2 regions of the Peribacillus sp. ACCC06369 genome follow, and region 2 is predicted to be linked to the other one. Evidence: riboswitches for the same ligand, from Rfam matches in the RefSeq annotation. Region 2 holds a riboswitch; the other holds the start of a gene.
What was found. Region 2 has a riboswitch for FMN ahead of QUF78_RS17245 (ECF transporter S component). Riboswitches for the same ligand answer to the same signal wherever they lie in the genome.

Region 1: it holds a riboswitch for FMN, as region 2 does, so the genes downstream of both, ribE (riboflavin synthase) here and QUF78_RS17245 (ECF transporter S component) in region 2, are expected to answer to the same signal.

The regions. Positions count from the first base shown of each region.
Region 1 is NZ_JAUCEN010000002.1:572,551-585,285, reverse strand. It holds gene ribH (6,7-dimethyl-8-ribityllumazine synthase) at 172-642, opposite strand; partial or broken gene ribB (3,4-dihydroxy-2-butanone-4-phosphate synthase) at 715-1,353, opposite strand; gene ribE (riboflavin synthase) at 1,372-2,010, opposite strand; FMN riboswitch at 2,157-2,287, opposite strand; gene QUF78_RS03545 (hypothetical protein) at 2,826-2,999, opposite strand; gene QUF78_RS03540 (TspO/MBR family protein) at 4,220-4,948, shown strand; gene megL (methionine gamma-lyase) at 4,966-6,141, opposite strand; gene QUF78_RS03530 (hypothetical protein) at 6,507-6,773, shown strand; gene QUF78_RS03525 (DEAD/DEAH box helicase) at 6,884-8,020, opposite strand; gene QUF78_RS03520 (ATP-binding protein) at 8,068-9,315, opposite strand; gene putP (sodium/proline symporter PutP) at 9,492-10,961, opposite strand; gene QUF78_RS03510 (molybdopterin oxidoreductase family protein) at 11,119-12,735, shown strand, end outside.
Region 2 is NZ_JAUCEN010000002.1:3,387,220-3,399,954, reverse strand. It holds gene resB (cytochrome c biogenesis protein ResB) at 1-1,493, shown strand, start outside; gene ccsB (c-type cytochrome biogenesis protein CcsB) at 1,486-2,664, shown strand; gene QUF78_RS17270 (response regulator transcription factor) at 2,960-3,676, shown strand; gene QUF78_RS17265 (ATP-binding protein) at 3,673-5,466, shown strand; gene sigX (RNA polymerase sigma factor SigX) at 5,683-6,243, shown strand; gene QUF78_RS17255 (hypothetical protein) at 6,209-7,432, shown strand; gene serA (phosphoglycerate dehydrogenase) at 7,513-9,087, opposite strand; FMN riboswitch at 9,408-9,542, shown strand; gene QUF78_RS17245 (ECF transporter S component) at 9,708-10,289, shown strand; gene QUF78_RS17240 (ferredoxin) at 10,426-10,674, opposite strand; gene QUF78_RS17235 (YpbB family protein) at 10,965-12,035, shown strand; gene QUF78_RS17230 (RecQ family ATP-dependent DNA helicase) at 12,035-12,735, shown strand, end outside.

The DNA.
Region 1 (12,735 bases), 2.8 Mb from region 2:
CAGGGGGAAATCTGAGGAAATCGTTATTGCCTTAATAGATATAAAAAAAAACTAAAATAGCCGTCATGCCACAAATCACATTCAACAGAACCTGAGTAACATAACCTAAAATCCATTACATCAAAAAAAAACCGCAGGAAATGTTAATCCCTGCGGCCTCCTTATGTGAAATCACTGTTCTATCAATTTTCCAAGGTTGGCCATTTCAATGGCACTAACGGCAGCTTCATAGCCTTTGTTACCTGATTTAGTTCCGGCACGTTCAATGGCTTGTTCAATATTCTCAGTTGTCAACAATCCGAAGATAACCGGTACACCTGTGTCCAAGGAAACGGATGCCATGCCTTTAGCTGCTTCATTGCACACATAATCATAATGTGAAGTGGCACCCCTGATTACCGTCCCAAGACCGATTACCGCATCATATTTACCTGTATTTACAAGTTTCTTCGCAATTAACGGAAGTTCAAAAGCACCCGGGACCCATGCGATGTCAACATCATTCTCATCAACACCATGACGCTTAAGGCCATCCAATGCCCCTCCTAAAAGCTTGCTTGTGATAAACTCATTAAATCTTCCTACAACGATTCCTACTTTCAATCCTGATCCGATTAATTGTGCTTCAATAATTTTCCCCATGTCCAATTCCTCCTAATTATTATACAGATATCATTTTTTGTTCATTTAAATGCGCTAAACTCCTTAAGCATTCGGGATGTTCAGTTCAAATTCTTGTTTCCCGATTATATCACTTTGTTGAAGAAACCGAATCAAATCGGCTATCGTGATGAATTTCAGGTTGAATTTCTCAGCGATGACTTCCAAATCGGATACGCGTGCCATCGATCCATCTTCATTCATGATCTCGCAAATGACACCAGCTGGAGCGGCACCGCATAACTTTGCCAAATCCACCGAAGCTTCCGTATGTCCTGCCCTCCTCAGTACGCCGCCTTCTTTAGCGACTATCGGAAAAGTGTGACCAGGCCTTTGAAAATCTTCAGCGACCGAATCCTCTTTAAGAAGCTCAAGTATCGTCAATGACCGTTCAAAAGCACTGATTCCTGTGGAAGTGCTTTTATGATCGACACTAACAGTAAAAGCAGTACCATGATGATCGGTATTTTCTCCTACCATAGGATGCAGGTTCAATTTTCCTGCCAATTCTTCAGTAATGGTTGTACAAATCAAACCTCGTCCATGAGTCGCCATGAAATTAATCGCTTCCGGCGTCGCCTTTTCGGCCAACAAGACAAAATCCCCTTCATTTTCACGGTCTTCATCATCAGATACGATTACTATCTTGCCAGCTTTCAAATCTTCGATCGCTTCTTCAATTGTATGGAACATCATTACACCGCCCTTTTATTAGAATCCGTGCTCTGCCAAAAACTCTAAATTCAACCCTGGTTTTGAATCACCATTTTTCATTTGATGTATAATATATTTCCCTATCATGTCATTTTCGATGTTAACTATATCGCCAGCCGCTTTTTGCCCCAATACGGTGTCCTGATGAGTCAATGGAATCAGTGATACAGTCAAAAGGTTTCGTTCGATTCCAAATATCGTCAAGCTCGTTCCATCAATGGCTACAGATCCTTTTGGAATGCAAAAGGTACTGAGCCCTTCTTCCAATTGGATTACATAATATACGGCATTTTCTTTTCGTTCTTTTTTTATGATTGTTCCGGTTCCGTCGATATGACCTGAAACAAAATGACCGCCAAACCTTCCCTGTGCACTCATGGCTCGTTCGAGATTCACAGGTGATCCCAACTTTAACGTCCGGATCGAGGAAGCTTTGACCGTTTCCGGCATCACATCGACCGTAAACAAACTTTTCGTGAAGGACGTTACCGTTAAGCAGACCCCGTTGACTGAAATACTATCCCCCAGATGAACATCTTCAAGGATTTTTTCAGAACGAATCGACAGCTCCATACTGCTTTTTCCTTTTTTCAAGGAATGGACGGTACCGATATCCTCAATGATTCCCGTAAACATGTTTTTCCCCCTTTTATAAAATATAAAAAACCCCTTAGGAAGACCTAAGGAGTTAGCAGGAGAAATGAGTGAAAAAAACTGTATACCTAAAAAGCCTAATATTTTCTTTTTTGAAAAATTAGGCGTACGTATACACTTGGGTTCCACACGTCCTTCTCCCATCCAGACTGTACTGTCGGCTTTGGAATCTCACCAAATCCTGCCTTTATCAGGCTCGCGGGCTTAGAATTTCTTCATCACCGCCGGTTGGGATTTTCACCCGACCCCGAAGGACACTATCAACACATTGCTGCGCTTTCTAGTATTATGTTGTTATTTAAAAGCCTATGTAATAGGATTTTTACGGTTATGATATTGATTGAAATGTTTTATAGTTCTGTTGAATATTGTTCATTCCTTCCAAGTATCCTACCAAAAAACTACCACTGAATTGACTTTTAATTAATGACATATTACCACGACAAAATAAAAAGAACAAGGAATGAATCTCCTTGCCCTTCTCCATCAAGCCATTTTAAAAAAGTAATTTTGGATACTTTGTATATCCTTCCGATTTTAACCACGTGTAAGGGAAGATCCCTATTCCCTTTTTTATCCTTAGCAGGCACGTTTACATCCACTTCGACGTTTTACTCTACCTTTTGTTCAATCTTTACATTTTTTGTTTAAACCCAATTAATCTCACCTCTTCAAAGTCTCGAATATGTTAATGACTAGTTTATGTAAATGAATAAAAAGAGTTTGGACCACACAATGGATACTATAAAGACTTGGCCCATAAGCTCGGCCATACTAAAAATCAAGTTAGCTGCAAGTTATATGTGATGGACCATGTCTACAGGTGTGATCCGTTTCTTCCACCATTCCTGGCATAAATGATTGTCTCCTGCCAATACAACAGCACTGCACTTCTTCCAACCAGATGAGTTATAGAACTTCTTAGCTTCTTTATCACGTTTGTATTTATTGTAATAAGCCTGCTTACCCATACTATTTCCTCACCTTCTTTCTCCAAAATAAAAAGCACCCAAAGAATGAGTGCAATATTTAAACTATTTAAATTCAATTAGTGCTTTGCAACTTACCATTAACTAAACTACTATATTGTATCGGAATGTACTTACCACCTGATTTTGATTTTACTATTCCATTCAAAATAATGCTTTTTACTCTCTTTTTTACAACACTTTTTCTCTTTTTTCTTGCAACAATCTTTTACCTTCTTACAACTGTGTTTCTCTTTTTTGCAACACTTTTTATCCTTTTTTTTCTTACAACTATGTTTCCCCATATAATCATCCCCATATCATGTATTGTTATATAATATGGATTTACTAAATTTACGCTTGTGCTTGTCCCCATTAATGAATATATTGACATCTTCTTTCTCCAAGATAAAAAGCACCCAATTGAATAGATGATAATATAACTATACAATCGAATTCAGAGGGTTTTCTTTATATATTTTCTATAAAGATTTTCTTTGGGAATTTTGCTCTAATGTTGAAAAAAATTTTGAGTATTCGAATCCGATTACAGAACGGATGTTTGTAAGTTTAGGCAATTTAGGAACCCCCATAATTATGGATGCTTAATGATTTCAAATTATCTATCCACGTTCTATAAAATGAATCTCCCATAAGCCTGGTTATATCTAACATCTGTGATTTATCCTCATAGACCAATCTTGTATTTTCGTCTTCTAATTCTGTATTCAAACCAAAAATTACAGCCTTTATCAGTTATTACTTTCAGACAATAAAAAGTTACTTCCCTACTTCTTCAGGTGGAACTTCTTGACGATTTACAAAGTCCTCATTAAGGCTTTATCATTTAAGCTAGCATTTCGTGTGGAGTATACGATTCAATGCACCCTTCAATTGTGCCAACCTTTCCTACCTACCAAACACTAAAATGGAACAAATAAAAACCGCCTCAAACCCTTTAATACAAAGGTTTAGGCGGTTTATTTTTGATCTTACGACCGGAAGGACTAAAATAATATGAATTTTTGAATATTTTAACGCCATAAAGTGAAAAAAGATTTGAAATTTCTAAACTTAAATGGTTCATTAGTTACAGGAAATCCCTTTCTATATGGAAAAATGAAATTCATTTCCGAGTACCTCCGATGTGCTCCAAAAAGATTAAACATGCCTAAATGGTGGAATAAGTTATAGGAGTCACAATTCATACAAGGAGGAAGCTCATGCTTATTGCCATCACCAATTTGATTTTCTTTCTATTCGTCGTAACAATGAATTTTCTAGCCAATTTCCTGCCATTGAACGGCCAAACATCAGGAGAGGTCTCTGATAAATTGGATGTCCTTTTCACTCCTGCCGGTTATGTATTTTCCATATGGGGCTTTATCTACTTTCTGCTGGCCATTTGGGTAATCAGGCAGTTTTTAGGTAACCACCTTAACAGCCCTGTTTATAAGGCATCCTCCCCTTGGTTCGCTTTAAGCTGTGTACTGAATGGTTCCTGGCTTTTGGCTTGGCATTACGAACACTTTTTGTTATCCGTATTCATTATCATCGCTCTTTTGGCTACATTAATGGTCATTTATATAAGCATAAAAAAAGTGGAGCATACTGCTTTCGATCTATTTCCGTTTTCCGTTTATACAGGCTGGGTGAGTGTTGCTGCCATCGCTGACATTTCTTATTACCTTACCTATATTAAATGGGAAGGTTATGGGATTTCCAGTGTAGCTTGGACAATCATTTTGCTGATTGCAGCAACAATCCTGGCCTTTGTCTTTGCAGGTAAAAACCGGGATTGGTGCTATCCTCTCGTATTCGTTTGGGCGTTCATAGGCATCGGGATCCGAAATGGTGCCGCCTCCCCGGTAACCTCAGACATTTCTTATATTCTGGCTGCTCTCATCTTTATCGTGTCCATCACAATCTTCATCAAAAATAGAAGGAGCTGAAAAGGAAATATGGCTGCCTAAAATGCCTGCTGAAGATCATGCCATACGTCCTGCCAAGCTTCAAGGCCAACTGAGAGACGGACTAGTTGGTCACTGATGCCCATTTGTTCCCGCGAATCTTCAGGAATGGCAGAGTGCGTCATGGTGGCGGGATGCTGGATCAATGTTTCGGCATCCCCTAGACTGACGGCAATTTTGATAAGTTCCAATTTATTGAGGAATTCCTGCGCATCCTTTTTTGTGCCATGCAATTCGAAAGAGATAATGCCGCCGCCATGTTTCATCTGTTTTTGCATTATATAATGATCCGGTGAGGCTTCATCACCTGGATAATATACCTTTTTCACCTTTGGATGTTTCTTAAGTTCATGAAAGATCTCCATTGCATTGGCCGAGTGACGGTCCATCCTGACAGGCAAGGTCTTTACCCCCCGCAATAGTAACCAGGCATCGAATGGTGAAATGATTCCACCGATATCCTTCTGTGTAGTTCCAGCTACCTTTTTCATAAACTCCTTCTTGCCGACAACAAGGCCCGCAACGACATCCCCATGCCCGCAAAGATATTTTGTCGCACTATGAAGGACGATATCACATCCATATTCAAGCGGTCTCTGTAAGTAGGGAGTCGAAAACGTATTATCGACTACGACCGTTACATTATATTCCTTCGCAACTCTCACTACCATCTCTAAATCAATCATTTTCATCGTCGGATTGATTGGGGTTTCTACATATATGCAGGTCGTTTCCGGCCGAATCATTTTCCTTACTTGTTCTTCTGTATCCATTTCACAAAAATCATGAGTGATTCGGTATTTATTTTTCATTAACTGCAGAAGCCCGAATGTACATCCATATAGCCCCTGTGAACACAGGATGTGGTCATCCGTTTTAGTTAACGCAAAAAGCACTGCTGAAACCGCTGCCATACCCGATCCGAAAGCAAGGCCAGCTTCCCCCCCTTCCAAAGCGGCAATCTTTTCTTCAAGCACTTGTACCGTGGGATTTCCAAGGCGAGAATAAATATATCCATCTTCTATACCGGCAAAACGCCGTTCCCCTTGCTCGGCCGTTTCGAAAGTGAATGTTGAGGTTTGGAATAAGGGTGTTGCCAAGCTTCCTAAATGCTTCTTCGAGTCATATCCTTCATGTATGACTGCCGTTTCAAACTTTTTATACTTCCCTGTCATATCGTCTCCTCCTAACCTATATCTATTGCTATCATATGTCAAAAATCCATATAAAGGAAGCGTTTTCATGCATGAATATCCCCATCAATAAACTCCAGAATTCAGTATATATAATTTAATTTCACAATCAGAATTTATAGATAAAGATTTTGGCAGGGCGCAAGATGAACAAATTCATTTTTGGTTTTCTGGTTATATTAACGACTGCTTTAATGGGTTCTTCATTCGCTATAGGACAAATTGGCTTTGCGTACTTCACCCTAAGTTACTGGCAGTGTTTCGGTTCATCCTAGCAGATTTCAGCATGGCCATAGTCGTTAAGCTCATCAAACGCCCGCACTCAAAAAGATCAAGAATTGGTCCAAATGGAGTATCATCTTTTTTTCCAGACAGCTGGTGTCAGGGGATGCTTCTTTATAGGTTTAAGGACCAATTCAGCCGGGGAATTGTCGATCTTGACATTCATGAACCCGTTATTCCTCTTGCTGGATGACCCTGTTCACTGGTACGTTGCAGTTGGAGGTTCACTCATTTTCATCCGCATATTTTTGGTTAACTGGGAATCCCACCATTTTAAGACAGTGAAAGGTCCTGTAGAGCGAATTCAAATTGAGCATCCACTTAATTTTTAAAGAAAAGGAGGAGTTTTAAGAATTGGTCGGATGGTATATGTTCCCTGCTTAAATCCTAATCGTGTTTGTAAAAAAAAAGAGACAGCCGCCACGGCCATCCCTTTTCCAAATCATTCATCGACTACGATGTTTCCACCATAGAAGGTTACTCTTGTTAATGGAATCTCCAGTTCACGAGCCATTTTTTTCAACTCTCGCTCTTCTCTTTCCGTTACGATTGAAATAACAGTGCCGTCTGCACCTGCACGCCCAGTTCTCCCTGATCTATGGATATATTGATCGATGTTATCAGCCATATCAATATGAACGACCGCAGTAAGACCTTTAATATCAAGCCCCCTAGCCGCTACATCCGTTGCTATCAACATCGGGGATTTTCCGGAACGAAGCTTGCGCAGCGCTTTCTCCCGGTCGACTTTATTGGATTCCCCGTGAAGCACGCCCATTTCAACACCTTTATAGCTCAGCTTTTCATGTAAGACGCTCAGTTCTGCTATATCATTCAGGAAGGCAAGGGCCTTCACATCTTTAAGTCTTGTGATTTTCTCAAGAATCTTGGATTTTTCCCGTCTCTCTACAACAAAGTACAGATGATCCACTTTCGATTCCATTTTTTCATGCTTATCGACCTTTATCATTTCGGGTTCATTCATGAATCCTCGGGCCGCTTTTTCAGTTTCCTCTGGCAGAGTTGCCGAGAATACCATTATTTGCCTGTCTTTAAGGGTTGTTTTGATAATATTATTGATCGTACCCATATGCTCTGGAGTGATCAATTGGTCACCTTCATCAAGTACAATCGTCTTAACTTCATGCATCTTCAATTTCTTTTGGGCAATCAATTCATAAATCCTACCCGGTGTTCCGGCAATTACCTGTGGATGCTTCTTCAGTTTGTCCAACTGCCTTTTCACATTAGCACCGCCGATGAATGCTGCACCCGTTATGCCGCTTCCCTCTGACCAAATGCGAATTTCTTCATTGATTTGCATGACCAGTTCTCGGGATGATGCCAAAATCAAAGCTTGCGGCGATTTTTTTTCAGGATCTACCTTTTCTAACACTGGAAGTAAATAAGCTAAAGTTTTTCCGGTTCCAGTCGGTGATTCAGCCATGATGTCTTTTCCCTCAACAATCACGGGAATCGCTTTAGTTTGAATCGGGGTAAGTTGTCCGAATCCGGACTTTTTCCAGACCTCTTGTATATATGGTTTTCTATCGTTCACTAATGCAGGTAATTCGCTCATATCGTTCTCCTTTAATATAAAACTTTTCCTATCTTTCATAGTACCACTTATTCTTGTCCAGTAGCCAACGGAATACGAATTGTAACCGTCGTCCCTTTGTTTATCTCACTTTCAAAATGCATTTCCCCGTCAAGGCGATGAACGACCTTCCGGCAAATTGCAAGTCCGATCCCTGTGCCCTTTTCCTTCGTCGAATAAAAAGGCTCACCAATCCTTTCAAGGCGCTCGGGCATCATTCCTATGCCATTATCACTCACGCTGACTACAGCTTGATCATCGAGGATTTGCAGCGACAGATCAATTTTCCCATTATCCTCTATCGCTTCAATGCTATTCTTGACAACATTGATTATCAACTGTTTAAGTTCAATTGAATCAGCCATAATATAAATCGGTTCAGCGGTTTTAACCCTAAACCCCATTTCGATATTATTCAAATTCGTCTCTGCTTGCATCAACGTGAATACCTGTTGTAAACTGTCGGCAAGATCTATCCTTCGGAATGCGACATCCTGTTTCTTTCCGAGAACCAACAGTTCACTTGAGATAATATTAATTCGGTCAATTTCCTTCAACATGATATCAGAATGCAGCGGGTTGACCTCCTGTGTCATGTCCATTAATTGTACGAATCCTTTTAAAGATGTCAGCGGATTTCTTATCTCATGTGCGACGGCAGCAGCCAGATGTCCGATTACAGATAGCTTTTCCGACATGACCATCAATTCCTCTTCGCGCCGCAATTCAGTAATATCCCTTACGATTGCATATACTCCAAGCATTTCCGCTTGAACGATGATCGGTAGAAAGGTTACACGGATTATCCGCTTTTCATCACTCTTATTCTGGATGGTCGTTTCGAATTTTACGGCTTCGCCTTGAAGGGACTGTATAAAGAAAACAGATACTTTTTCCTTTTCATTCCAGTTGATGAGATGATTCGCATTCTTGCCTTTCAAATTGTCACTGTGATGACCTAACAGCTTTTCAGCTTCCGGGTTAATTGAAACGACATTTCCTTCAAGATTCAGTTCAAGGACACAATCGGGGTTATGCTTGAACAGCGACTGATACTGTTCATCCTTTAGATTGAATTCCTGTTGGGACCTCAACATTTTCCCCGTCCAATACCTGATTATGAAGTATAAGAAAAGCCCGGTTATGAAAATGAACATCCATCCTTTGGAATGTTGAAACATTGCATATATCTGAACATCCGCCTTTGCCTGTGTCATAGAGATGTAATCCGTAACGATAATCCATAAGACCCCAATGATTATATATATAATAGCCACTTTACATGCAATTTTATGAGATTGGTTCATGTTTTATCCTTTGTAATGTTTTTTGGTTTATTATTCCCAAATCACTCAAAAAAAGCCCTCATGTTTTCCACATAAGGACTCTTTGGATATTGTACCATATCTATGGCGTTCATTGTTTATATCTAAAAAACAACTGGGTTAAATGATCAAGAGAGGTTTTTGATGGCTTGATTGAATTCCTCTTCTATAACTTTTGAAGGCTTGGCCGATAGTAAGCTGAAAACAACGACCGCTATTGTTCCAGCGATGAAACCAGGAATGATTTCGTATACTTCAGCTAACTCTTCGATCATTTCCCAAACGATTACTGTTGAGGTACCGACAATCATTCCCGCCAGGGCTCCCCATTTCGTCATTCGCTTCCAGTACAGGCTTAACAAAATGACCGGACCGAAGGCCGCTCCAAAACCGGCCCATGCATAACCCACCAATTTAAGGATCGTACCACTTGGATTAAAAGCTAAAATGAGAGCGATGGCAGAAATTGCCAAAACTCCAAACCGGCCCACTAGCACTAATTCCTTATCCGATGCATTCGGCCGAATGAACTGCTTATAGAAATCATCCGTCAGGGCACTTGCAGAAACTAACAGCTGAGACGCAATCGTACTCATGACCGCTGCCAAAATCGCCGCCAACAAGAAGCCTGTAATTAAAGAAGGAAACAGTTCTTTAGCTAAAATGATGAAGACAGACTCTGCACTTTTTTCCCCTAAAGGACTGCTTGTCAGATTAAAATAAGCAATCCCTACCAATCCGGTGAACATCGCTCCCACGATAGCAAAAATCATCCAGCCCATACCGATTCTCCGTGCACTTTTCAATTCCTTAACAGATGAAACCGCCATGAATCGAACGATTATATGAGGCTGCCCGAAATAACCAAGTCCCCATGCCAGAAGAGATATGATGCCAATGGTTGATGTTCCTTCGAAAGCATGCAATAAATTCGGGTTAATCGATTTTATTTCATTGAAGGTAGGATCCCAGCCACCAATATTTACAATCGTGACAACTGGTACTAGAATTAAGGCAATGAACATAATCGTACCTTGTACGAAGTCCGTCCAGCTAACAGCCAGGAATCCGCCAAATAATGTGTAAAGAATAACAACGCTCGCCGTCAGCCAGATGCCCCACCGGTAATCCAAATTGAAAGCGGAGCGGAAAAGCTCACCGCCTGCTACCATACCTGAAGAGGTGTAAAAGGTGAAGAAGATTAAAATGACCGATGCTGATACAACTTTCAAAATCCGTGATCCATCTTTAAACCGATTTCCCAAAAAGTCGGGAATCGTAATCGAATTGCCGGCCACTTCCGTATATGTCCGAAGTCTTGGTGCCACGAATAACCAGTTTAAATAAGATCCTGCACACAGGCCGATGACAATCCAGCCAGCACTTAACCCGCTTATGTACATTGCACCGGGAAGACCCATCAACAGCCAGCCGCTCATATCGGAAGCACCTGCACTCAATGCAGTTACAGCTGGGCCCAAGTTCCGGCCGCCAAGCATGTAATCCGTTAAGTTGGCCGTTCTCCGATAGGCCAAATAACCAATTAACAGCATGCCTGCCATGTATATTCCAATTGATATTATAATTCCATATTCCAAAAATGAATCCTCCTATTTATAGGTTAATTTTCATCTTGTAAGCTTATCAGAAAAAAAAACATATGTTAAGAAGTTCTTGCACCTATCAACGATTTCACTTTCAATATAATTAAGAAAATTCATTTTATTAGATTAAATTATTAGGAGGAATACGCCCATGCAATCCTATATCAATCAGCCAGATGGAGTCTTTCCCTCTGTTTGCTCTCTTGACTGTCCTGATCAATGCGGTCTACTGCTGCACAAAAAGGACGGGAAAATCATTAAAGTTCAGGGGGACCCTGATCATCCAGTCACCAAAGGGAATATTTGCAACAAGGTCCGGAACATGACTGCCCGCCTATATGACCCCAATCGCTTAAAGCAGCCATTAAAGCGCATCGGCCCGAAAGGAGAAGGGAAATTCGCTCCAATCAGTTGGGAAGAGGCCATTGACACAATTACTTTCAAATGGAATGATCTGCTCGAAATGCATGGCCCTGAAAGCATACTTCCCTACAGCTTTTATGGAAACATGGGTAACCTAAGCGCAGAGGGCATGGATCGCCGTTTTTTTCACAAACTCGGTGCAAGCATGCTTGAGCGATCCATTTGTAACGCGGCCGGCTCAGTCGGATACAACTATACAATGGGTGGTTCTTTCGGCATCGACCCTGAAGAAACGATTCATACAAAGCTTTTCATCATGTGGGGCATTAATGCGGTGAGCACAAATATGCACCAAGTTACGCTTGCACAGCAAGCCCGAAAAAACGGGGCCAAAGTAGTTGTCATTGACGTACATAAAAACCAAACCGGTAAGTGGGCAGATTGGTTCATACCGATTCTGCCTGGTACCGATAGTGCCCTTGCCCTCGGTTTAATGCATATTCTATTTGCCGAGAATCTAGTCGATCAGCCTTTTCTTGATGAATACACAGTGGGTGCTGCTGAATTGCGCGAACACGTCCGCCAATATGACCCTGCAACCGTCTCCGCGATCACCAGCGTTCCAATGGGTGACTTATATGAATTAGCCAGGATGTATGGCACTACCACTCCATCATTCGTCCGAATAGGCAATGGGCTGCAGCACCATGATAATGGCGGCATGGCAGTACGCACCATTGCCTGCCTGCCTGCACTTACCGGCCAATGGATGACGGAAGGCGGCGGGGCCATCAAAGGGAATTCAGGATATCTGGCTTTTAATACAAATGCCTTAAGACGCCCTGATTTATTGCACAATAAATCTACTCGGACCATTAATATGAACCAAATCGGTCAAGCTCTATTGGAAAAAGAAAACCCGATTCGCTCCATGTTTGTATACGGCTCCAACCCAGCACTTGTCGCTCCGAATGCAAATAAGGTGCAGGAAGGTCTAATGCGGGAAGATCTATTCACAGTGGTGCATGATCTATTCTTGACCGAAACGGCCATGTTTGCTGACCTCGTCCTCCCTGCCACATCATCTTATGAAACGGAGGATTTTTATAATTCATACTGGCATAATTACGTCCAAATACAGAAACCTGTAGTCGATAAATATGGCGAGTCGAAATCGAATGTTGAATTGTTCAAACTTTTAGCTGATGGAATGGGCTTTGAGGAACAAGCTTTTAAAGATTCAGAAGAAGATATGATACGGCAGGCGCTTGATTTTCCCGATAATCCGCATTTGGAAGGCATCACCTATGACTCCCTTTCAAGGAATCAATTTGTCAAAGCCAAGATGCACCGGATGTTCCCAGGCAAGCTACCGACACCAAGCGGTAAAATCGAACTTTATTCA
Region 2 (12,735 bases):
TCATCGATAAAATATGGAACTTCTTTTCTTCCGTTAAGGTAGGGGTGACGCTCATTGTCATTGCCTTAGTCGCTTCAGCTATCGGGACGATTTTACCTCAGGAAATGTATATCCCTTCAACGGCGACGCCTGCAGAGCATTATGAACTGGAGTACGGCTGGTTCGGAAAGGTGTATTATGAACTCGGGTTTCATAATTTGTACAGTTCATGGTGGTATTTGATTATCATAGGCATGCTCGGCATATCACTATTGATTGCCAGTATCGATCGGTTCTTTCCCTTATATAAATCGTTAAAAAAACAAGGGGTCACACGTCATGACGGTTTCATGAAACGTCAGAGGATTTTTGGTGTGACAAAGCTTGAAGATCAAGATGTAAACCTTGAAGAAGTAAAGAATAGGCTAAAAAGGCAGCGTTATCATATACGAGAGGAAAACGGTCATATACTTGCCGAAAAGGGTCGTTTTTCACGTTGGGGACCCTATGTAAATCATATTGGACTTATCATTTTCTTAATTGGAGCATTATTGCGTTCTGTCCCTGGGATGTATATTGACAAAGTACTTTGGCTGCGGGAAGGCGAGAGAAAAGAAATCCCGGGTACAAATGGTGAATACTACCTCCAGAATAATGAATTTACCTTAGAGGTATATGACAAAGAAAATGAAGAAGATGAACAATACAGTGCTGCAATAGATAAAACCGGTACGATAGCTAAAACCTATCAATCCGATGTAACGCTCTATGAGCGCAAGGGAGAAACCATACCAGGGGAGAAAGTGGACCTTGATAAGCTTAAAGATTTTAAAATCAAAGTCAATGAACCTTTGAAACATGATCATTATGCCCTCTACCAAGTAGACTATAAACTGGATGAGCTCAGTACGATGTCTTTTAATTTGATAAATAAAGAAACCGAAGAGAAATATGGCAGCTTAAAGGTTGATTTGAATAATCCTGAAAAGAAATACGAGTTGGATGAAGGTTATTCTGTTGATTTGATCAGTTACTTCCCTGATTTCGAGTTCGATGAAAAAGGTGAACCTAGAACGATATCGAAGATTCCGAATAATCCAGCATTTATCTTTAAAATGCATACTCCGGATAAGCCAGAGGGTGAAGTCAGTTTCGTAGCGATTAAAGAGACTGTGGAGCCTTTAGGGGAAAATACATATAAAATGGCCTTTAATGGTGTGGAAACCCAAGATGTCACGGCTTTGACCGTTAGGAAGGATTTAACGCTTTGGATCCTATTCTCTGGTGGAATCATTTTCATGATAGGTGTTGTCCAAGGCTCATATTGGAATCACCGGCGTATATGGATTAAAAGGAAAGATGATGAGATATTAATGGCCGGCCATACAAACAAAAACTGGCACGGCATTAAAAGAGATATAGGACAAGCGATAGAATCAACATCTCTTTGCGAACCAACGGATCAACTTGAGGAGGAGAAATCTTCTAATAAGGGGGAAGTTTTAAATGGCTGAATTAAGCAGTAACTTTTTATATGCAGCTTTCTTATCATATCTGATCGCTACCTTTTTATTTGGGGGATCGATAAAGGATAAAAGTGGAGCGGAGGAAAAGAAACAAAACAAATGGGCTAAACTTGGCATTTTCATCACCATTCTCGGTTTCGCTGCGCAAATTGGGTATTTCATCACTAGATGGATTGCTGCTGGCCATGCCCCGGTAAGTAACCTGTTCGAATTTACGACCTTTTTCGGAATGATGCTGGTCGGTGCTTTCATACTAATTTATTTCCTTTATAAAACACCTGCACTTGGGTTATTCGCTTTACCGATTGCGTTATTGATAATTGCATACGCAAGTATGTTCCCTACAGAAATTTCGCCGCTCATTCCTGCTTTGCAGAGCGATTGGCTTCATATTCATGTAACGACCGCAGCGGCAGGACAGTCGATCCTTGCGATAAGTTTCGTTGCAGCCATCATTTATTTAATCAAATTCGTCGATCAGTCACAAGCGAGCAAAAGAACGTTTTGGCTTGAAGTCATCATGTTCACATTAGTCAGTACCATCGGTTTCGTCATCATCACTTCTACTTTTGCCGCCATGGATTATAAGGCGAATTTTGATTGGGTCGATAAAAAAGGTGTGCCAGCTAAGCAAGAATTTAACCTTCCTGCACTTGTAGGTCCCCATGAAGGGGAACTAACCGAGACGGATCGGTTTGAACCACTGGTGAACATGCCTGCCCTGATCAATGCCAAGAAACTGAATACAGTCATTTGGTCAATCGGTATGGGACTCGTCCTGTATGGTCTAATAAGATTGATTGCCCGTAAAAGAGTGGCAGCATTGATTAAGCCGATCGTTAAAAATGTGAATTTGAATTTATTGGACGAGATTAGTTATCGTTCAGTCCTTATCGGTTTTCCGATCTTTACACTCGGTGCCCTCATTTTTGCAATGATCTGGGCTCAAGTGGCCTGGACACGATTCTGGGGCTGGGATCCGAAAGAAGTCTGGGCTCTGATTACTTGGTTGTTTTATGCGGCCTTTTTACATCTGCGCATGTCAAAGGGGTGGCAAGGGGAAAAATCAGCATGGCTTGCGGTCATCGGTTTTGCCATAATGATATTTAACTTGATATTTGTTAATCTTGTTATTGCTGGTTTGCATTCATATGCTTGATTCTGTATTGTAATAATTAGATGAAGGGGGTCTTTTGATAGAAACGTCGAGGGTTGGCTTGTCGATTTTTCTAGAGAATGATCCCTTTTTCCGTCCTCACTTTATATATGATATTTCAGTGAAATACCCACTATGAATTCACAGAGGAAACGGGTGAGGTCTTTTTTTGTGACAATATGGTGAAAGGTCCATAAAAGCCATGCGAAATTGGCTCATTATCGTACTTTGGAAGGAAAAATTATTAGTCAGGGAAGTTTTCATTTTGTAGAATAAATGATAGGAGGCTGATTACATAATGTATAACGCTATTAAAATTCTCGTGGTGGATGATGAGGAAAGAATCCGCCGGCTGTTAAAGATGTATTTGGAAAGAGAAGATTATATAATTGATGAAGCTGAAAATGGAGATGTGGCTTTAACAAAAGCCCTTGAAAATGATTATGATTTAATTTTATTGGATATTATGATGCCTGGTAAAGATGGAATCGAAGTTTGCCGTGAATTAAGGGAGAAGAAGACGACACCTATTATCATGCTGACTGCTAAAGGGGAAGAAGTGAACCGCGTTCAAGGGTTCGAAGTGGGGACCGATGATTATATCGTAAAGCCGTTCAGTCCCCGTGAAGTCGTGTTAAGGGTTAAAGCTTTATTGCGACGCTCCTCAAGCACGGGTTACATGCAGACGGAAACGACGGCAAAAGATGTGATCGTCTTCTCGCATCTAACCATTGATAATGATGCCCACCGTGTACTTGCTGATAACAAAGAGGTTTCATTAACACCAAAAGAATATGAATTATTATATTTCTTAGCTAAATCCCCAGATAAAGTTTTCGATCGGGAGCAATTGTTAAAAGAAGTGTGGCATTATGAATTCTTTGGAGATCTTCGAACTGTTGACACGCATGTTAAACGCTTACGTGAAAAATTAAACCGCATATCCGAAAACGCAGCCAAGATGATTGTCACTGTTTGGGGTGTAGGTTACAAGTTCGAAGTCGTTAATGACTGATGCTGTGGGGCAGTGTCGTAGGGAAGCTATGGGCAACGATCCTATTGCTCGTGTCATTCGTATTAATCGTTTTAACCGTTCTGCTGGTCGAATTCTTTGAGAATTTCCAAATTGAAAATATTGAAAATGATTTAACCAAAACGGCCGAACAAATCATTAAGGTAACAAATGACCATCAGGGATCTAACAATGAGGTTTTACAAATAGCTTCGGAATTAATAGGAAACGAAACGAAAATGATCATTCTAAACGATGACAAAATGATTTTCTCATCCATTGGAGGAGATAAGGAGTTTGAAATCACGCCGGAATCCATTAAGAATGATCCTGAATTGCTCAAGGTTTTTACCGAAAGAAAGACTGTAAAAAAGGAAATGGCGCTATCCCATGATCCGGGTAAAGAGGAATTATCCGCAATCGTTGTTGGGATTCCACTTGAATTGAATGGGGAACAGGATGAAGTTTTCTTATTTCAATCATTGGAGTCCATGGAAGAAACCACAAAATCCACTACACAGTTCATTTTATTGGCAGCGGGCATCGCCATTATTTTGACAACGATTTTTGCTTTCTTTTTATCTACAAGAATCAATGCCCCATTGGTGAAGATGAGGGAAGCCGCACTGGCGATTGCCCGGGGGAAATTTGATACAAAGGTTCCAATCTTGACTCAAGATGAGATCGGTGAGTTGGCCATAGCGTTTAATCAGATGAGGAAGCAGCTGAAATTCAATATGAATGCACTCAGTCAGGAAAAGGAACATCTCTCAAGCATTCTTAGCAGTATGGCTGATGGGGTCATTACCTTCAATAAAGATGGCACAATCCTTGAAACGAATCCGCCAGCGGAAAGATTTCTCCAGTCCTGGTACTTTGAAAAAGGCAATAACCGGGAAGATAACGTGAATGTCCCCTTGGTTTTGATGAATCTTTTTGATGAATCAGAGTCCTTCGATAAGGAGCAAGTCGGGGAAATTACCTTGCAGGGCAGAGATTGGGGATTCATTGTCAGCCCGCTATATACAAATGCCGACAATATTCGGGGAGCGGTGGCCATCATACGGGATATGAGTGATGAAAGACGTATGGACAAACTTAGGACGGATTTCATAGCCAATGTCTCCCATGAGTTAAGAACGCCCATTTCAATGCTGCAAGGATATAGTGAAGCGATCGTTGATGATATTGCGGGCAGTGAAGAGGAAAAGGTGGAGATGGCCCGCATCATCTATGATGAGTCTTTGAGAATGGGACGTTTAGTCAATGATCTGCTCGATCTGGCTAAATTGGAATCGGGAAAAATGAACCTTAGCTTTGAACATGTACCAATTTCACCTTATTTAAAGAGGATTACAAGTAAGTTTTCCGGGCTAGCCAAAGAAAAAGGGATTACAATATCAGTCAGTCTTCAAGACAATGAAATTGAATGGCATTTTGATCCTGACCGTATTGAACAGGTTTTGACTAATTTAATTGATAATGCGATTCGTCATACTCCTCCAGGCGGTAACATTGATGTCATTCAGAGGACAAGTGATCGAAGAGGTCTGATCATTGATGTGAGGGACTCTGGATCTGGTATTCCCGAAGAAGATTTACCTTTTGTATTTGAGAGGTTTTATAAAGCGGATAAGGCAAGGACCCGCGGCCGATCAGGTACCGGATTGGGTTTGGCCATCGTAAAAAATATAATCAATGCCCATGATGGCTACATTTCGGTAAACAGTTTACCTAATAAAGGGACAACGTTCAGTTTTATCCTGCCTCGAATTATGGAAAATGCCGATTGAATGACGGACAGCTTTCCAAAAAAAATTGTTTCATAGGGAACTGTGAAGACAAAGGCAATTGGATTCATTTCCAACTTGTCTTTGTTTTTTTTAGGGAACAAGATAAGAAGTTCCGGACATGTGGAAATGACGGAATTTTATATTAAGATTAAAGCCGAAGTATGTAACTTTTATTGAGGAATGACGACTATATTTATGAACGGATGTGGGGAAATGATGGATTCCGTTTTCCACGATCTATATGAAAAATATCATCAGGAAGTTTATCAATTCATTTTTTATATGACTAAAAATCGAGAAACGGCAGAGGACCTTGTTCAGGAGGTCTATATCCGGGTTATGAAGGCTTATGAACGCTTCGAAGGAAAAAGCAGTGAAAAAACGTGGATTTATTCGATTGCCAGAAATGTGACGATTGATTATTTTCGGAAACAAAAAGGGTGGAAAGACAAAATCTTTCCTAACTTTGATTGGGATAGGCAATTGATTAAAGATACTCAGCCCATTCCGGAAGAAGTGGCCATCATGAACGATGAGATCCAAGATATTTATCAATGTTTAAACAGATGTACCGTCGATCAAAGATCCGTCATCATTTTAAGGTACATTCAGGGCATGTCCATTACGGAAACTGCAGAAATATTAAATTGGAGTGAAAGTAAGGTAAAAACGACCCAGCACCGTGCTTTAAAGGCAATCAAAACATTGATGGAAGATTTATCAGGAAAGGAGGGCCACCGCAATGAGAAGATCCCGTTGGAAAGAAAACGAAATTGAAGACATGCTACGCGGGCTTCCGAAATTAAAAGATGACCGAACCAAGGCAGAGGTGTATGCGAGAATACATGATAAAAAAAGAAAGAAACACTGGATACCTCTAATTGCGGGTGTGGCCTCCTTATTCTTAATGGTTGTTTTGGCGTCATCGTTAATTATTGGAAACAAGGGAACTACAAGGGAAGAGGACAGCAGCGGTAATGGGAAATTATCCATATCCGAAAATAAGGAAATGGCAGATCAGGAACGGCAAAATGCAAATATCAAAGAAAATACCTCAGAAGATAAACAGGGTAATCAAGAGTTTTTGAGTAAGCAAGCGGAGATTGAATCTAAAGACGAGGTTTCAGAAATAGAACCTCTAACAGGGGAAAAGGAAAAAACTTTTGCACATGCGATTTATCAAGACGACCTTAAAAATGCATCGGTCATTACCATAGGCGTACCTGATGATCAAATGAATTTCATCGTTCCCATATCAATTAAACTCAAACATTATGACAAAGCGGATACACTGAATCGGTTAACGAATCAAATGTCCAATATCGATGAAGAGCAATATGGGCTATCTGACTATTTTCCGCTTGATATAAAGATTAACCAAGGAAACGATATGACCACTGCTCATATTGAGTTTCGAGAAAACAGCCGATTATTGAAAGAGGATACTCTTTTTCTCCATTCGATGGAAGAAACGCTTTCCTATAATGATATAGAGAAGATGACTTTTTCTACAGGTGGTAAGCAAGGGGCAATGTTTGCCAATAAGGGATTTTTAAAGGAGGCGGATATACCTCATCAACAAAAACGCACATACCTACTTTACCAAAGAGATGAATCCTCTCCAAGGTTCCTAGTTCCAAGCAATATGGATTATCGGGACATTGAAGAGGCACTTCAAGCTGGAAAAGGGGAGCCGGACATGGAGGGGATTTCACCTGCAATCCCGGATGACCTTAAATGGGAAAGTATACGTTCAAAAGGAGATCTTGTGTCCATTCAATTGTCAGATCAAGCAGCTATAGAAAATAGTGAGGAATCCCTTCAAGCTTTAGAAGCCATACTCTTCATTGCTAAGGATTTTGGTTTTGAAAAAGTGAAGTTTGAAAATGCACCAATTGAAGAGGTCGGCCAGTTGAATTTAACTGAAGACATATGGGTGCCCAAAGCACCGAACCTAGTGAATTGATGCAGGGGACGGGCTAAATGATGGAGGGGTGCTCTATACATTTAAAAAAAGTGCCCGCGCTGACGGGCACTTTTTTCTTCTTATAATGAAATACGGGCCATGAATGTAATTTCTTCTGTTTCCATTAAAAATTGTTTCATGTTGTCTGCCAATGGTTCATCAAAGCTTAAAACCATGATTGCTTCCCCACCAGCTTCTTTTCGGCCTACCTGCATGGTGGCGATATTCACTCCGTGATCACCAAGAACCTTACCTACGTTACCGATTACACCAGGTTTATCGGTATGCTGGATATAAAGTAAATTCGATTCCGGATGAAAGTCGATTTTGAAACCATTCAAGCTTACAATTCGAGAACCGTAATTTTCGATATAAGTTCCACTTATTGTTAATTCGCGGTTGTCACCTTTTATTTTAAGGCTGATCAAGTTAGAGTATCCTAAAGAGTCCGTTGAGATTTTTTCACCAACTGTAATGCCACGCTCTTTTGCGACCAGCAAGGCATTCACCTCATTGACTGATGCATCAACCCTTGATTTGAAGAAGCCTGAGATTAGACTTTTTGTCAGAATCGCTGTATCGAAGTCCAATGACTCTCCTGCATACGTAACGGAGATTTCCTGAATCCCTTCATTCATGCACTGAGAAGCAATGGATCCCATTTGCTGAACAAGTTGATAGAATGGCTGTACCTTTTCAAACACTTCTTTAGAAATCGCTGGAAGGTTGATTGAACTGGAAACTGGATTTCCTTCGAAATAGGTCAAAACTTCTTGGGCAACCTGTACGGCTACATTTAATTGGGCCTCTTTCGTAGATGCACCTAGATGAGGTGTAGCAATGACGCTATCCAATTCAAGCAGTTTATGGCCAAGTGGAGGTTCTTCCACGAAAACATCCAGCGCCGCCCCTGCAACATGTCCTTCAACTATCATTTCATATAAATCATCTTCGTCTAGAATTCCACCACGTGCGCAGTTCAGTACATAAACTCCTTTTTTACAGGTAAGCAGTTTTTCTTTATTGATTAAACCTCTAGTTTCATTCGTTAGTGGAGTATGTACAGTAATGATATCTGCTTTAGGAAGCAATTCATTTAACGGCAGGGACGTTACGGCCATTTTCTTTGCACGATCAGCAGTCAGGAACGGATCATAGACAATTACATCCATCCCAAACACTTTAGCACGTTTGGCAATTTCCCCTCCGATACGTCCAAATCCAACTATACCTAATACTTTGCCGCGAAGTTCCGTTCCAGTATATGAAGAACGTTTCCATTCCCCATTCTTCAGTGAAGCATAAGCTTGCGGAATATGGCGCATTAAAGAAGCCATCATGGCAAATGTATGTTCTGCAGTTGAAATGGTATTGCCGTCAGGAGCATTAACCACGACAATCCCACGTTTTGTCGCAGCGGGGATGTCTATGTTATCGACGCCGACACCAGCGCGTGCTATAATTTTCAACTGCGGCATACGGTTCATTAAATCTTCCGTAACCTTCGTTGCACTTCTTACAAGTATTGCATCAATCTGATCAAGTTCGTTTTCCGCTTCCTCTACTGTCTTCTGAATAAGGTGAATATTGGAAGCCTCTGATAGCGGTCCGAGTCCTTCTGGTTTGATGGCATCTGCTACTAAAATCCGATACACGTCTAAACACCTTCCTAGGGAAAAGAATTATCTTAAATTTCAGTTAATTTTACAATTTAAATGCCAATTGTGTCAATTTGGCTTCTCTGATTGTAAGCGCTTAAAACAATAATTACATTTGGATCGTATGTTTAATGCCGCACTATTAATGGCTTCAACATCGATTGCTTTAAAAGAAAAAATATTTTCATTATGATAATTTTGTGTATCCGATTTTTCTTTTAAGTGATTTATAGTCCTAAATGTATCAACTGAGAAAAAATGCTATCACAAAAAAGGAATTTCGGATATAATGGGAAAGATAAAACAAAATTTTATAGGTCTATCTTCGGGGCGGGGTGTAATTCCCCACCGGCGGTGATGAAGGAAATTCTCTTCTAAGCCCGCGAGCCTTATGGGCAGGATTTGGTGTGATTCCAAAGCCGACAGTATAGTCTGGATGGGAGAAGATGGAGGTTCCTGAGTGCGTTTCAACAGTTATTTGCTGAACGTTTGTTTGATGTAACCTTTAATTTATCCCTTTAATTCTATTGGAATTAAAGGTTTTTTATTGAGCATCAACATGATTAAGGAACCCTAACCTCTTTTTCAGGTAGATCGGAAAAGAAGGAGAGAGAACTATGAAAAAGAACAAAGTGAAAAAAATGGTCACACTGGCCATGATGGGAAGCATTTCTTATTTATTGATGCTTTTAAATTTTCCGTTCCCAGGATTTCCACCTTTTCTGAGTGTTGATTTTAGCGACATACCAGCACTGATGGCGGCATTGATTTTCGGTCCGATGGCCGGGATTCTAGTTGAATTCCTTAAAAACCTATTGGATTTTGTCATGACAGGGACCTTGACTGCTGTACCAGTGGGACATATCGCTAACTTTGTTGCGGGAATACTGTTCGTCTTGCCGACTTATTATGTATTTAATAAAATCAATTCAAAAAAAGGGATGACGTTCGCTTTACTTGCGGGTACAGTTTCCATGGCGGTATTTATGAGCGTTTTAAACTATTTTGTCTTTTTACCGGCTTATACCTTCTTTATGGGAGCGGATGCAATGTCGGCACCCGAGTCGAGAAAGTTCGTCACGACGGCAATCTTGCCTTTCAACGTGATTAAAGGCGTGCTCATCACATCTGTATTCATGTTATTGTTCATTAAATTACAGACATGGATCAATAAGCAAATATTATATAAAAATGCTTAACGGCATTGACGATAGAAATATAAAAAAACAACCGGATATCCATATCCGGTTGTTTTTTTATGTCATTGGTATGGGAATATATAAGCGACATTGGCCAAAAGAAAAAGCCATTCTCGATTGAAAATGGCTTGTACCTTTATTCGAATTTTAGTGCATCCCCGTCAAATGCCTCGTCAGCAACTTTAATAGAATCCGTTGGACATCCTTCAAATGCATCCATCATATCATCTATTAGTACATCTGGAATTTCAACGATTCCCTCATTATCGTCAAGGGTAACAAATGCAATCCCTTCGTCATCATAATCATATATATCTGGTGCTGCTGCTCCACAAGCACCACAAGCGATGCATGTTTCTTTATCCACAATAGTAAATTTAGCCATGAATATAACCCCTCCTAAGTTGATTAACAACTGATAATCTTTTTATTTCAGATTATTATCTCTTTCTTATTGTAAGACCGAATGCCAAACTTTTCAATAGAAATTGTATTGATAATAACTATCATGTAGTAGAATGTCAACGAAAAACATCGTAATAATTAACTTGGGTCCTACCATGGTTCGTCATTTAGTCACATAATTTTCCTTGTATTCATCAATAATAACGGCGATTTTTGCAGATATTTGTTACAATGGGTTTATTGGTTAAATGAAACAAGGATGTGAGTCCCATGAATAATTATCTACAGGCAATCATTCTATATGCGATAAAAAAATTTCAAGGCGAACGTTCCATTTATGCTATATACCATATGCTACAGGGAAAGAAGTCGTCACAAACAATCCAGGATGCCCATTTATTCGGGTTAACGAATATATTTGGGACAATACCTCGATTTACCCGTCAGCAATTGAATCAAAACATTGAACAGTTCCTTAAGCATGACTACATTAATTTAACGAATAAATCAGATGCATATGAAATTAGTCTGCAAGGAGAGGGAATGTTAGTCGATTACTTTAATAATAATCCTTTTCCGACGTATATAAATGGTTGGAAGTATCACAATATCACCCCGGTTTTCTGGGGAAGGTTAAACTTGCTCATTCAAACCATATCCCATATTGTCCACAATGAAAGACGTTTTTATCCGATACAACGAAATCCGAAAATCCAATATTTCGTGAAGGAATTCTTACATGCCAATCGTCAGGACCGAGTGTTGATTGCTCAACATCTATATGAAGAACTGATTTCCCTTTTAGAAAGTCAAAGTGATTTGAAACGAGACATTTTCATTTTGAAATTAACTGGGGTAAATAGGATTGGGCTTACGTTTGAACAGATTGCCAAAAGGAAAGATGTAGAAGAACAATATGTTCGCTTTACATTTCTTGACTCGTTGCATCAAATGCTTTCAGAAATGGATACGGGAACGGGAACGGAATACCCCCTTTTGTCCTCGTTAACCAATGATTGGCAAAAGAGTGAGAATCCTCATTTGACACAATCTACACAGACTACTTTACGGTACATACAGGCAGGGAAAAACCTGGGGGAAATAGCTGAAATCCGCCGATTGAAAGTCAACACCATTGAAGATCACCTCGTTGAAATTGTCCTATCGGATAAAGGTTTTCCAATATCCGATTATGTGTCTATCGAGGATGAGAGAGAAATTGCTGCTGCTATTAAGGAACTTGGTACGAAAAAGCTTAAAGCAATCAAGAATATGGTCGATAATAAACAGATAAGCTTTTTCCAAATACGGCTTGTACTTGCGAAATTAGGTGATGGATGATGAATATAGAACGAGTCCTCAAAGAAAAATTCGGATTTGATGAATTCCGTCCCGGACAAAAAGAAGTGGTTGAATCATTGATGTCCGGCCGTCATACTTTAGCGATGCTGCCAACCGGATCCGGTAAATCATTATGTTACCAGTTGCCGGCCTATCTTTTGAATAAGACTGTCCTAATTGTCTCCCCATTATTATCATTAATGCAGGATCAGGCAGATCAGCTCAAGATGAGTGGCGAAAAAAGTGTTTTGACCCTCAATTCTTTTTTGAATCTAAATCAAAAAAGGAAAGCTTTCGACCGGTTACATAGTTATCGTTTTATCTTTTTATCTCCTGAAATGCTGAGCCTGGAGACTGTGATAAAATCCTTGAAATCTATAGAAATAGGTCTATTCGTCATCGATGAAGCACACTGCATCTCACAATGGGGATATGATTTCCGACCGGATTATTTGAATTTAGGAGAAGTGAGGCGTGAATTGAACAATCCATTGACTCTTGCCCTGACAGCAACTGCAACCACTGAAGTCAGAAGGGATATCATTGGTAAACTCAACATTGGACAAGCCAAGGAAACCGTCTCATCTGTTGACCGCGATAATATTGCAATAATTGTAGAGCGCAAGTTCAGCTACGAAGAGAAACTATCCCGTGTACTGGAGCTTGTCAGGAAATTTACAGGTAGCGGAATTATTTATTT